DNA from 4 places in the Embleya sp. NBC_00896 genome. Region 4 is predicted to be linked to each of the others. Evidence: riboswitches for the same ligand, from Rfam matches in the RefSeq annotation. Region 4 holds a riboswitch; each other region holds the start of a gene.

Region 1 (3,195 bases), 4.0 Mb from region 4:
CCACCCACGGGCGCGCGATATCGGCTCTCGGGATCAGGCTCGAACCGATAACCCAGGACGTGTGTCCGTTCTACGAGGACCACGAACTGTTCGACGACTACGCGGGCGTCGTGCTGGACGCCGAGGAGGGCAAGCGGATCGCCCGCACGCTCGGCGCGCGCAAGGCGCTCATCCTGCGCAACCACGGCCTGCTCACCGTCGGACAGTCGGTCGACGCGGCGGCGTGGTGGTTCATCACGATGGAGCGCTCCTGCCAGGTCCAGCTGCTCGCACAGGCGGCCGGCGAGCTCAAGCCGATCTCGCCGGAGAACGCCAGGCTGACCCGCGATCAGCTCGGCAACGACACCGTCGCGTGGATCAACTACAAGCCGCTGTACGACGTGATCAGCCGCTCCGAGCCGGACCTGTTCGGCGTCCACGGCCCGATGGAGTCCGCGAGCTGACCACCGGGCCCGCGCCCGCCGCACGCCGCCCGGCGCACGCGCCCGCCACACACGCCGCCCGCGCCCGCCGATCGGTCCCGGTATCCGCCGACCGGGCGCAATCTCGGCGATATCCGGCCGCACCGGGAATCAACCGGCCCGCTTGCGGAAAGTACAAGGGCATGCACGAACGGAGCCTTCCGCAGCTATTCACGCGGTCAGCGCGGCCCGTCTCGGCCACGGTGTGGCTGCCCGCGGCCGAGCGCACCGTCGATCCCTCGTTGCTCGTGCGCCGGATCGCCCAGTTCGTGCTGGACGCGATCGCCTCCACCTTCCTGCCCGGTGCCGCGATGTTCCTGTTCGTGCTGCTGCCCACGCACGCCGACGGTTCGATCCGCAGCGGCCCGTTGACCGCGACGATCACGGCCGGCGTCGTCTGCGCCGCCGCCGCGATCCTGCTCTGGTACTGGGTCCTGCGGCCCGCCGAGCACGACGGGCGCACGTGGGGCATGCAGCTGTTCGGCATCCGCGTGGTCGACGTCTCCGGCGGCCGCGCGTCCCGGCGCCAACTCGGGGTCCGCTGGCTGCTGCTGGTGGTCGACGCGTTCGCGCTGGGCGCGGTCGGACTCACCGCGGTGCTCACCAGCGAGCGCCGCCAGCGCGTCGGCGACCGGGTCGCGCGCACGCTCGTGGTCCGCGGTCGCGGCCCCGGCCTCGACTGAGCGGACCCCCGCACCTCCGAGCCCCCGGCACCGGCACCGACACCCGAGAAAGTCGACATTCCCGCGCACTCCGTCCCAATTGTGGCCTTGCACACGGATCGCAATTGCCACCTTGTCGCCATGTCCATCCGACCACTAGTGTCGGCTCGCCGTGGTGCTCGGGAAGCCGGTTCGATGCCGGCGCGGCCCTCGCCACTGTGATCGGGAAGTTCTCCTCCATCCCCGCCGAAACGTTGATTCGTCGCCTCGGGGAAGCCACTGGGACCGCTTGCGGCCCCGGGAAGGCGGAGACGTGAACGTACGACCCGTCAGCCAGGAGACCGGCCACGGCGATCGTCCGTCCACGAGGTGTTGGAGAGGGACCCTTCCTCATGCATATCGCCGAGGGCTATCTGCCCTGGGAACACGCCGCCGCCTGGGGCGTCGCGTCTGCCCCGTTCGTCGTCTACGGGGCCCGCGCGCTCACCCGCGAGGTCCGCGACAGACCCGAGAACACCCTGCTGCTGGGCGCGTCCGGCGCGTTCTCGTTCGTGCTGTCCGCACTCAAGATCCCGTCCGTCACCGGCAGTTGCTCGCATCCGACCGGTACCGGGCTGGGCGCGATCCTGTTCCGGCCGCCGATCATGGCCGTGCTGGGCACGATCACCCTGCTGTTCCAGGCCCTGTTGCTCGCGCACGGCGGGCTCACCACACTCGGCGCCAACGTGTTCTCGATGGCGATCGTCGGCCCGTGGGCCGGATACGGCGCCTATCGACTGACCCGGATGCTGCTCGACCGGCGCGAGGGCACGCTGCCGCTGGACGTCGCGGTGTTCATGGGCGCCTTCGTCGCGGACCTGAGCACCTACTGCGTCACCAGCGTGCAACTCGCGCTCGCCTTCCCGGACCCGGACAGCGGATTCCTCGGCGCACTGGCCAAGTTCGGCGGCATCTTCTCGCTCACCCAGATCCCGCTCGCGGTCAGCGAGGGCCTGCTGACGGTCCTCGTCGTACGGCTGCTGCGGCAGTCGAGCCGCGGCGATCTGATCCGGCTGGGCGTCGTGCGGGTCGGGTCCGAGGAGGCGAAGGCCAAGTGAAGCGGTCGACGAAGATCAACCTGCTGATCGTGCTGGTCGTGGTGCTGCTCGCGGCGCTGCCCGTGGTGTTCGGGATGGGCGACCACAAGGACGATCCGTTCACGGGCGCCGACAGCCAGGCGGAGACCGCGATCACCGAGAACGACCCGGGCTACGAACCGTGGTTCAGCCCGCTGTACGAACCCCCGTCCGATGAGATCGAGTCCGGCCTCTTCGCCCTCCAGGCGGCGCTCGGCGCGGGCGTGGTCGGGTACATGTTCGGCGTGGTCCGCACCCGCAGGCGACTGGCTCCCGAGGCGGCGGACACCCCCGACGACGAGGCGACGGCCGACGAGACCCCGGTATCGGCCGCGGGGCGCTGACCCGTGCTGCCGATCGACGCGGCGGCGCACGCCAGTTCGTGGCGGCGTCGCCATCCGGCCGAGAAGGCCGTGCTCTCCTTCGGGCTGCTCGGGTGCGCGGTGGCCTTGCCGCCCTGGCCCGGCGCGGTCCTGGTCGCGGTGACCGTGCTGGTCGTCGCGTTCGGGTTCGCCGCGGTGCCGGCCCGACGCCTGTGGCGAGCGGCCCGCGCGCCGCTCGGGTTCGCCGCGACCGGCGCGGTCACGCTGCTCGTGTCCGTCGGCGGCGACGGCGTGGGCTGGGCCGACGACGGGCCGCGGCACGCGGGCGAGTTGCTCGCGCGCACCGGTGCCGCGGGGCTCGCGATGCTGCTGTTCGCGTTCACCACACCCCTGTCGGACGTACTGCCCAGGCTGACCCGGGTGGGTGTGCCCGCGGCGGTCGTGGACGTGGCCGCGGTGATGTACCGGATGTTGTTCCTGCTCTACGACACGACCACGCGGATCAACCAGGCCCAGGCCGGTCGGCTGGGCCATCGGACCCGGCGGGCGCGCTGGCGCTCGGTGGCCGGGCTCGGTTCGGCCGTGTTCGTACACGCGTTCGCGCGGGCGCAGCGCCTGGAGGCGGGCCTCGCGG
Region 2 (3,195 bases), on a different replicon from region 4:
GGCGCCGCCGATGCCCCCGAACCGGCCGCCCAGGCACGGCAGTTCGCGCTCCTGATGGACGGCGCCATCGTCACCGCCCTCCGCGAGCGCACCCCGGCCCCGGCCACCCGAGCCCGCCGGGTGGCCGAGGCGCTCATGACGGCGGCAGGCTCGGATCGCCCTCCCGGGTCGTGACGGGTGGTCGTCCGGGGACTGTCAGCTCACAACGACCATCCACGCAGGAACGCTGCACCCGGCCCAGCGAGATGGTCTCCATCAGTTTGATCGCCCAGCACGCCGGGCACCCGCGCAGCGCCACCAGGCCGACCGGCGCGAGCACCAGGGCGACCGGCCCGAATACCGGCATGAGCGCGAGCGAGCCGACCAGCGTGCCGAACCCCACGGCGCCGCGCAGCAGATGGCGGGACAGCGACGTACTCGCCTGGCTTCGATCCTCACGCATCCCCGCCTCCCAGGGCCGAGTCGGCGGTGCCGCGCAGCGTTTGGTGAACCGCCGCGCGAGCACGGTGCAGCCGCGACTTCATCGCGGCGGTGCTCAGCCCCAGGGCCTCGGCGACCATCCGCCCGCTGTAGCCCTGCACGTCGCGCATGATCAGCACCCGCCGCTGATCGGCGGGCAGCGCGGCGATCGCCGCTGCCACCCGGCCGGCTTCCAGGCGTTCCAACACCTCGTCCTCGGCCGAGCGCGCGGCGGTTTCCGGAGCCGGCGCCGAGTCCCGCAGGATCAGCCGCGACCGCCGTAGGCACTCGTTGCGGACGATGCGGAACATCCACGACGCCAGGGCGCCGGAAGCACGCAGCATCCCGATCTTGCGGTACAGGATGATCAGCGCCTCCTGCGCGGCGTCCTCGGCGTCCTCGGGGGACGCGCACAGGGAGTGGGCGAAGCGCCGCACATGGGGGTGCGACCCGGACACCAACGCGGCGATCGCCTCGACGTCCCCTCCCTTCGCGGCGACGATCAACCGCTCACCGGGCCAGCTCGACTCAGCCACGACCACGACCACGACGACGCACCACGGTGACAGTGCACGCACAAATGAGCACGCCCACGATGGCTACGACGACACCAACGACCATGACAACCTCCCATTCCCGTCCCGACGATGTTGTCGGCACACCCATAAGAGGCACGAGCACCCCCAAAGGATTCACCCGATCCAGCCCCGCCCGCCGCTTGCCGACAAACGAGCCGCAGACCGGCCCTCATCCCCCGAGCCCTCTCCAGCCTTCCGGCGTTCAAATACAAGCAGGCCGCAAGCCAAGCCACCCTCAGCCCGTCCGGCGCTTGAGGACATGCGGGCCGCAGGCCGGCCCTCATCCCGCAGGCCCAGGGCTCCCCAGCCCGTCCGGCGCTTGAGGACAAACGAACCGCAAGCCCAAGCCCCATCCAGCCCGTCCGGCGCTTGAGGACAAACGAACCGCAAGCCCAAGCCCCATCCAGCCCGTCCGGCGCTTGAGGACATGCGGGCCGCAGGCCGGCCACCGGCGACGCCGGCTCCGGCAGCGGCGGTACCGCGAGCACCTCGTCGATCCGCTCGATGTCGTGCGCCGCGAGCCGCAGCGCCGCGCCGGGAAGTTCCCGCTCGGCCCGAAGGGCGTATGGTGGGCCGCGCAGAAGGTTCGTCCTGCTTGCCAGGCAGGAGCGTCGTAAGAGGGAACCCGGTGGGAATCCGGGACTGCCCCGCAGCGGTGAGTGGGAACGACCGCCGTCATCAGCACTAAGTCCGAGTGATCGGACCAGGGAAGCGACGGCCAGTAGGTGCCGAGTGGTTTGTCACGGCGCGCCCCGAGTCCGAAGACCTGCCTCTGTCCGCGTGCGATCTCGCACGTGGTTTCTCGGTGACCTCGAGGGCGGGTCGACGGTACGGGCGCAGCCTGCCCGAGCACGCTTCGCCGCGTGTGCGCCGATCTTTCGCGACCCTTCCCGCGGGGCACCACCGCGACTCGCGAAGGAGAGTTCCGTGGCAAACAACGCAGGCGATTCCACCCGCTCCCCCGGCTTCCCCGGTTCCGCCGCCCCACGTGCGCAGGCGACCGTGTACGGCCATCCGCGCCAAGGCCCCGACCGTGAGCTCAAGAAGGCCGTCGAGGGCTACTGGGCCGGCCGCGTCACCGCCGGGGCCCTGTACGAGACGGCCGCCGAGCTGCGCCGGGACACCTGGCGCCGGCTCGCCGACGCGGGCATCCACGAGGTGCCCACCGGCGACTTCTCGCTCTACGACCACGTCCTGGACGCCACCGTCATGGTCGGCGCCATCCCCGCCCGCCACCGCGCCGCCGTCGCGGCCGACTCGCTCGCCGGCTACTTCGCGATGGCGCGCGGTACGCAGGAGGTCGCGCCGCTGGAGATGACCAAGTGGTTCGACACCAACTACCACTACCTGGTCCCGGAGTTGGGCCCGGACACCGCGTTCGAGGCGGACTCCACCAAGCCTGTCGACGAACTGCTCGAAGCGCTCGCGCTCGGCCACGCCGCCCGACCCGTGCTGGTCGGCCCGGTCACCTACCTCCTGCTCGCCAAGCCCGCCCCCGGCGTCGCCGCCGACTTCGCGCCGATCACGCTGATCGACCGGCTGCTGCCGGTGTACGCGAGCGTGCTCGCCGATCTGCGCGCGGCCGGCGCCGAGTGGGTACAGCTGGACGAACCCGCCCTGGTCCAGGACCGGACGCCGGCCGAGCTGAACGTCGCGGCCCGCGTGTACCGCGAGCTCGGCGCGCTCACCGATCGCCCCAGGATCCTGGCCGCGACCTACTTCGACCGGCTCGGCGAGGCCCTGCCGATCCTGGCCAAGGCCCCGATCGAGGGCCTGGGCCTGGACTTCACCGGCCCGGCCGCGGCGAACCTCGCCGACCTCGCCAAGGTCGGCGGACTGCCCGGCAAGCGCCTGGTCGCCGGTGTAGTGGACGGCCGCAACGTCTGGATCAACGACCTGGAGAAGTCGCTGGCCACCCTCGCGACGCTGCTCGGCCTCGCCGACCGGGTCGACGTCGCGCCGTCCTGCTCGCTGCTGCACGTCCCGCTCGACGCGAGCCGCGAGCGCGACGTCGACCCGCAGATCGCGCGCTGGCTCGCGTTCGCGCGGCAAAAGAGCACCGAGGTCGTCACGCTGGCCCGCGGTCTGGCCCAGGGCCAGGACACGATCACCGCGCAACTCGCCGCCAACCGGGCCGACTTGGCCTCGCGCGCCGCGT
Region 3 (3,195 bases), on a different replicon from region 4:
TCTGGCCCTCGGACAGGATGCCCGAGGCGCACTGGTACAGCAGCGGCTGGAACAGGTGGTGCGCGCAGCGGTCGACCAGGGTCACCGCGACCGGGGCGCTGCGCAGGGCCCGTACGGCGAACAGTCCGGCGAAGCCGCCGCCGAGGATCACCACCCGGCGTGGGGTCACGTGGTCGTCCACGACGCCGTCACCCCCCGGTGGCGAAGCCGGGGAAGAGCGTCATGCCGCCGTCGACGTAGATCGTGGCGCCGACGACGTAGTCCATCAGGTCGGAAACCAGGGCGGTCACCGCGTCGGCGATGTCCGCCGGATCGCCGACCCGGCGGTAGGGGATCAGCTTGAGGAGATCGGCCTCCGCCTCGGCGGTGTCCCACGCGCTGCGGTTGATCGGGGTGCGGATCGCGCCCGGGGCGATCGCGTTGACCCGGATCCCGTGCGGGGCGAGTTCCTGCGCGAGGGTCTGCATCAGCATCAGGACGCCGCCCTTCGAGGCGGCGTAGTTCACATGGCCCGACCACGGGATGATCTGGTGCACCGAGCTCATGCAGACGATCTTTCCCGCCGAGCGGGAGATCTCCGGGACGACGCCGCGGCGCAGGAACTCCTTGGCCGCCTCCCGGGCGCACAGGAACTGGCCGGTGAGGTTGACGTCCAGGACCTTCCGCCACTGGGCGAGCGACATCTCGGTGAAGGCGGCGTCCCGCTGGAGCCCGGCGTTGGCCACCATGATGTCGATCGTGCCGAACTCCTCGACCATGCGCGCGACCATCGCGACGACCTGGTCCTCCTGCGAGACGTCCGCCTCGTGCGCGTACGCCCGCACGCCGAAGGACTCGATCTCGCGGACCACCTCCTCGGCATCCTCCCGGCCGACGACGTAGTTCACGACCACGTCGGCGCCCGCCTGCCCCAGTCCGATCGCGGTCGCCTTGCCGATGCCGGAGTTCGCCCCCGTCACCAGCGCTTTCTGCCCTCTGAGAATGGGCGGCAACACCGGCCGCCCGGGCCCGTCCACACCTGTGGTCATCGCGTTCTCCCATCGTCGCGGGCAAGGCGCTACCGAAGCATCACCCTCTCCGGCGGCGCCCTGTCCGGCGCCGAGCGACGCGCATCGCCCACCCGATCGGAACAGCCGTGTCCCTCCGACGGCGCAAGACCCCGGCCTCGCGCGGCGCAAGGACCGACGCGGGCAGGTCCGGCCCGCGTGCCGCTTCCTCGGCTCGTTCCGCCGTTCACGGTGACGGCTTTTGGACGAAGTCGCCGGCCCTCGATGGCTCGAACCGCTGTCGCCGTCGGGGCCGTTCGTCGAAGCGGGACGAACTCCTTGGCCGGAAAGGGAGTTCCTCCCCGGGCAGGCAGTCCGTAGAGTGCGGGACGTCCTCACACCGGGGACGCCGAATACCTGCGGTGGCCCTTTCCGGACGCCGCGACTCGTTCCGGTCACCGGTGTGGTGGCCCGCAACATCTCCGACGGCAGGGGAAGTCCGGTGTGATTCCGGCGCTGACCCGCAACGGTGGTCCGTCCCTCCCGACGGCGAGCCCGAATGCCTGTCGTCGGAGCGTCTCGTCTCCATTCCCCGTCGTGGTCTGCGGGGCGGAGCCCTCGCGCCCCCGCGCCGGGACCGTGCCGCCCTCGGGCCGCGACCCCTCGGACGGCGGATCCGCCGGGCCTGCCGCGCCGTGGGCCCGGAAAGGCACCACCGTGACGCTCACCCGACCCGGACGCCGGATAGCCGCGCTGTTCGGCGGACTGGCCCTGGCCGCCGCGACCGCCCTGATCCCGGCCGCCGCCGTGGCCGCCCCCACCACGACCGGTTCGACGCCGGCGACGAACGCATCCGTTCTCGCCGGCCAACGCACCCAGGCGGCGGCCGGTTGGCTGGCCCGGCAACTCGTCGACGGCGAACGCTTCGAGGTCACCTTCGACGGTGTGACCTACCCCGACCACGGCCTGACCATCGACGCGATCCTGGCCTTCGCCGCAGCGGGCGTGGCCGACCACAACGGAGCCAAGGCCACCGCGTGGCTCGCGCGGCCCGAGATCCTGTCCGGCTACATCGGCGACGGCACCACCAACGCCTACGCCGGGGCCACCGCGAAGACCCTCCTCGCCGCCGAGGTACGCCGGGTGGACCCCAACACCTTCGGTGGCGTGGATCTCCCGGCCCGGCTGCGCTCCCTGCAACAGCCCTCCGGCCGGTTCACCGACACGTCCCCCTGGGGCGACTACAGCAACGCCTTCAGCCAGTCCCTCGCGCTCTTGGCGCTGGACCGCACCCCCGCCGGCGCACCCGCCGCCGCGGTGAGCTTCCTCGCCGGCGCCCACTGCGCCGACGGCGGGTTCCCGCTCGACTTCGGCCTGCCCACCTGCACCAGCGACGCGGACTCGACGGCCATGAGCGTCCAGGCGCTCGCGGCCACCGGCCGACCCCAGGAGGCGGCGGCCGGCGTGCAATGGCTGGTCGCCCACCAGCTCGCGGACGGCGGATTCGGCACACCGGGCGCGACCACGTCGAACGCGAACAGCACCGGCCTGGCCGGCCAGGCCCTGCTCTCCTCGTGGCGTCTGCTCCCCGGTCTGACCGCACGGCACTTCCTGACCGAGCGCCAGGTCGGCTGCTCGGCCACGTCGGCCACCCGAGGCGCGATCGCCTACGACGCCGGCGGGTTCGACCCGTCCACCGCCACTCGGGCCACGGCCCAGGCAGTCCTGGGCCTGGCCGGCACCGGCTTCGCCGACCTGACCGCCCAGGGCGCCCGCCCCGACGCCCCGACGCCGCACTGCCCCGATTCCGCGACCTGACGCGACAGGGCGGGCACCGGCCGTCGGTCCGATGACCGGGACGCCGACGCGTCATGCGTGCGCTTCGGAGTGCCCGGCCCCTCGGCCGGGCACTTCGGACCGATCGCGTAAGGCCGGCGCGCCCGCAGCCGGGACCGGGAGGCGAGTGGTCCCCAGGCTCAGCGTCTGTTCGGTGAACCCGACTACCTCCTGCGCGTCGCCACCGCCGACCTGGCCGCCTTCCAGCAGCTCTACGACCAGCGGCCGGCCACCCTGCCGGGCGTCCAGCGCCTGACCTCCACCATGGTCATGAAGCACGTCGTCGACGATCGCCCACTACCCGAGTAGCGAGTCTCCGGTGTGCCGGTGGCGTGCCCGCTCGCGTGTCCGGGTCACATGTGACGGGTGTCCG
Region 4 (3,195 bases):
GCATGGCGCACCTCGACTCGCAGCGCCGACTACAACGAGTGCGTCGAGGTAGCACCGGGCCCACGTGCCATCACCGGCATCCGCGACACCAAAGCCCGCCGACGCGGCCACGTGGAGATCGTGCCCGCTGCCTGGGTCGCCCTCCTGGACGCACTCAAGCGCTGACCGCTCCACCCCACGGACCGGAGTTCCCGGAAAGAATCACGCCGGCTGATCATCGAGAGATGGGAAGAGCTGTGACCCGCAGCATCGACCACTACCCGTGGCGCAAGGCAACCCGCTCCAACTCCAACCAGGCATGCGTGGAAGTCGCGCCGCTGGCAACCGCGACCGGCATACGCGACACCAAGGACCGCCGGCGCGGCCACGTGGAAATCGCACCCGCAGCCTGGGTCGCCCTCCTGGGCGCGCTCAAGCGCTGACTGCTCCACCCCACGGACCGGAGGGCCCGGCGCACCCCGCCGGCCACCGGCCGGTCCGTGGCCGGATCAGGCCCCCGGCCAGGGCGCGCGGGTGAGACTCGGGCCATGTCTTCCGAACCTCGCCCCGAACTCGTCCTGCCCGCCGCCGTCGCGCTGACCGGTCACGGCATCCACCTGCGCGAATGGACCGACGACGATCTACCCGCCCTGGTCGCCCTGTTCGACGACGTCGAGATCGCCCGCTGGACCCCACTCGCGTCGCCCTACGACGCCGAGGCCGCCCGCGACCACTTGGCCAAGGCCCGCCGGATCAGGGGCGAGCATCGCGGCATCCAGCTGGCCGTGACTCTGGACGGCGTCGAACCCCGCGGCGAGGTACTGCTGTTCGTAAGCACGGACGGCCTCGACGCGCCGGGCCAGGTCGAGTTGGCGTACGGCATCGCCGCCGCCCACCGCGGCCTGGGACTGGCCACGCGGTCGGTGCGGCTGATGACCGAGTACGCCTACCACGAACTGGGCGCGACCGCGGTGATCCTGCACATCCCGGCGGACAACGCCGCCAGCATCGGGGTCGCCCGTGCCACCGGCTTCGAACGCACGGACACGCCCCCGATCGTCCGCGATCGACGCGGCACACCGATCGCCCTGGACATGTGGCTGCACCGCGCCGTTCCGCCGGGGGCGTGACGGACAAAATCCGTTCCGCCGGGGGCGTGACGGGACGAAATCCGGACGACAAACGACCGACCCTCGTACCGCCGCCCGTGGCGCCCCTCGCACCGACCCCGTCAAGTCCCCATCGCCTGCCGAGCCTTCCGGTTCGGCGTGAACTCGTACAGGTCCAACAGCCCCGGCGCGTCCGCCACCCCCGGCCCACCGGCCGCCGCCCACGCGGCTATGTCGGCCGTCGCGTCCTTGTCGTTGACCGTGCCGAACCACGCCGGCCGGCCACCCGCCGCACGGCCCGCCGAGGAGGGCTGGACCACTATCACGTTGCCGCGTTCACACGGCCCCAGGCACTCGCTGAGCCGCACCACGACCTGAGCATCCGTCAACGCCGCGCGCAGACCGGCCACTTGGTCCGCGTGATCGTCCCCCGCGATCTTCGCCGTACCGCAGCAACAGCCACGGCAGACCGTGACCGTGCAGGGAGCCGAACGCACCGGCTGGGCAGGGGGGTTGGGGCGGCTGCGACGAGCCATGGGAACTCTCCTTCGCGAGTTCGATCCAGGTCCGAAACCCGTGCGGAGAGCGCGAGGCAGGCAGCGGCGAACCGCGACCGACCCCTTCCCACGAGGCTCCGGCAGACCGCGCGCGAAGGGTCCGCACGCGGGCGAAGGCAGGTCTTCGGACTCGTGGGCACATCGGCCACGACCGATTCGGTCGCACCGACTCCTACCGGCCGTCGCTTCCCGGGCGCCCACGTCGGCGCCCAGTGCGTGATGACGGCTCTCGTTCCCACTCACCGCTGCGGGGCAGTTCCGGTCTCGCACCGGATTCCCTCTTACGACACGCGCCCCTGGCGGGGGCGGTGAACCGTTCGCGCAGGTCAGCTTAGGACGTGCCGTGATGTGAGTCAGGTCACCGACAACTTGGCGGGTCTTGGTCTGGACCTTTCCGGGTCCGGGCGGGTTATATTCAACCGTCTTTACTAAACCGAACATGCAATAAGCCCGGACCACCGTGGCCACGGGCAGCCGAGGGGGCGTCCGTGGGCAACATGGCGACATTGCCGGACGAAGCTGTGTTCGGTGAGCCCAAGTACTGGCAACTCCGCACGTCGTTGCTCAAGGCGATCGAGGAAGACTTCGTCTCCGGCGACATCCTCCCCAACGAGCGCGACCTCGCGGCCAGGTTCGGGGTCGCCCGCGCGACGCTGCGGCACGCGCTCGAACAGCTCGAACTCGAGGGCCGACTGGTCCGCAGGCGCGGCGCCGGCACCACCGTCGCCGGGCCCCGCGTGGACGTGTCGCTGAGCGCCGACGGCGAGGGCTGGCCGGGCGTGGACCTGCGCGACCGCGAGGTCATCGACTGCGCGACCGTGCCGGTGACCGACGAATTCGCCGCGACCCTCAAAGCGCGGCCCTCGGCGCTGGTACACCGGCTGCGCCGGCGCCAGTTCTCGATGCGCCAGGTGGTCGGCCTGGAGTGCCTGTACGTCTCGCGCGCCGTCGTCCCGTCGCTGTCCACACGCGCACCGGGCTTCGACCGCGCCGCGCTGATGCTGCGCCAGTTGCGCGGCCACCGGCTCGAGAGCCGGCACCGCGCGGTCGAGCTGGGCGTGGCCGAGGCCGAGGAGGCGCGCTACCTGGAGCGTCCGCCCGGCACCGCCGTGCTGATCGTGACCACGACGTACACCGCCCTCGGCCGGACCGCGGCCGTCACGGTGTCCACCTACCGCGCCGACACCTGCCGGCTCGCGTTCGCGGAAGCGGGGCCGGCCGCGTTGCGGCCCGCGTCCTGACCCGCCGGAGAGTCGATGCCGGGTACCATCCGCGCCTGAGCGACGACACGCACGCCGAGACACGCACGAGGCGCGACCGGACGGAACGCGACCCGACGGGCCGAGACCGCCCGGAGGAACGATCGCGCGACGGCGTGGTGAGAGGACGAGAGCTGTGGCACAGGCGACCGGCGGGGACGCGTCCCTGGTCCGGCGGATCAACTCCGCGGAGACCCTGCGCGCGATGCGCGGCGGCGCGGCGCTGACCGTGACCGCTCTGATGGAGGCCACCGGGCTGTCCCGGCCGACCGTCGAGGGCGTCATCGACGG

The links. Region 4 has a riboswitch for cobalamin ahead of OG928_RS04860 ((2Fe-2S) ferredoxin domain-containing protein). Riboswitches for the same ligand answer to the same signal wherever they lie in the genome.
Region 1: another riboswitch for cobalamin. It lies ahead of OG928_RS22730 (energy-coupling factor ABC transporter permease); the one in region 4 lies ahead of OG928_RS04860 ((2Fe-2S) ferredoxin domain-containing protein).
Region 2: another riboswitch for cobalamin. It lies ahead of metE (5-methyltetrahydropteroyltriglutamate--homocysteine S-methyltransferase); the one in region 4 lies ahead of OG928_RS04860 ((2Fe-2S) ferredoxin domain-containing protein).
Region 3: another riboswitch for cobalamin. It lies ahead of OG928_RS36540 (peptidase); the one in region 4 lies ahead of OG928_RS04860 ((2Fe-2S) ferredoxin domain-containing protein).

Annotation. Positions count from the first base shown of each region.
Region 1 is NZ_CP108776.1:4,991,353-4,994,547, reverse strand. Features, by position in the region: gene OG928_RS22740 (class II aldolase/adducin family protein) at 1-443, shown strand, start outside; gene OG928_RS22735 (RDD family protein) at 605-1,144, shown strand; cobalamin riboswitch at 1,280-1,488, shown strand; gene OG928_RS22730 (energy-coupling factor ABC transporter permease) at 1,516-2,220, shown strand; gene OG928_RS22725 (energy-coupling factor ABC transporter substrate-binding protein) at 2,217-2,582, shown strand; gene cbiQ (cobalt ECF transporter T component CbiQ) at 2,586-3,195, shown strand, end outside.
Region 2 is NZ_CP108777.1:1,602,923-1,606,117, reverse strand. Features, by position in the region: gene OG928_RS40485 (TetR family transcriptional regulator) at 1-174, shown strand, start outside; gene OG928_RS40480 (hypothetical protein) at 134-442, opposite strand; gene OG928_RS40475 (sigma-70 family RNA polymerase sigma factor) at 435-995, opposite strand; cobalamin riboswitch at 1,603-1,826, shown strand; gene metE (5-methyltetrahydropteroyltriglutamate--homocysteine S-methyltransferase) at 1,965-3,195, shown strand, end outside.
Region 3 is NZ_CP108777.1:728,575-731,769, reverse strand. Features, by position in the region: gene OG928_RS36550 (NAD(P)/FAD-dependent oxidoreductase) at 1-181, opposite strand, end outside; gene OG928_RS36545 (SDR family oxidoreductase) at 189-1,028, opposite strand; cobalamin riboswitch at 1,437-1,572, shown strand; gene OG928_RS36540 (peptidase) at 1,704-2,804, shown strand; partial or broken gene OG928_RS36535 (Lrp/AsnC ligand binding domain-containing protein) at 2,958-3,131, shown strand; gene OG928_RS36530 (CatB-related O-acetyltransferase) at 3,176-3,195, opposite strand, start outside.
Region 4 is NZ_CP108776.1:1,017,830-1,021,024, forward strand. Features, by position in the region: gene OG928_RS04845 (DUF397 domain-containing protein) at 1-165, shown strand, start outside; gene OG928_RS04850 (DUF397 domain-containing protein) at 225-422, shown strand; gene OG928_RS04855 (GNAT family N-acetyltransferase) at 528-1,109, shown strand; gene OG928_RS04860 ((2Fe-2S) ferredoxin domain-containing protein) at 1,211-1,624, opposite strand; cobalamin riboswitch at 1,764-1,929, opposite strand; gene OG928_RS04865 (GntR family transcriptional regulator) at 2,143-2,886, shown strand; gene OG928_RS04870 (ROK family protein) at 3,041-3,195, shown strand, end outside.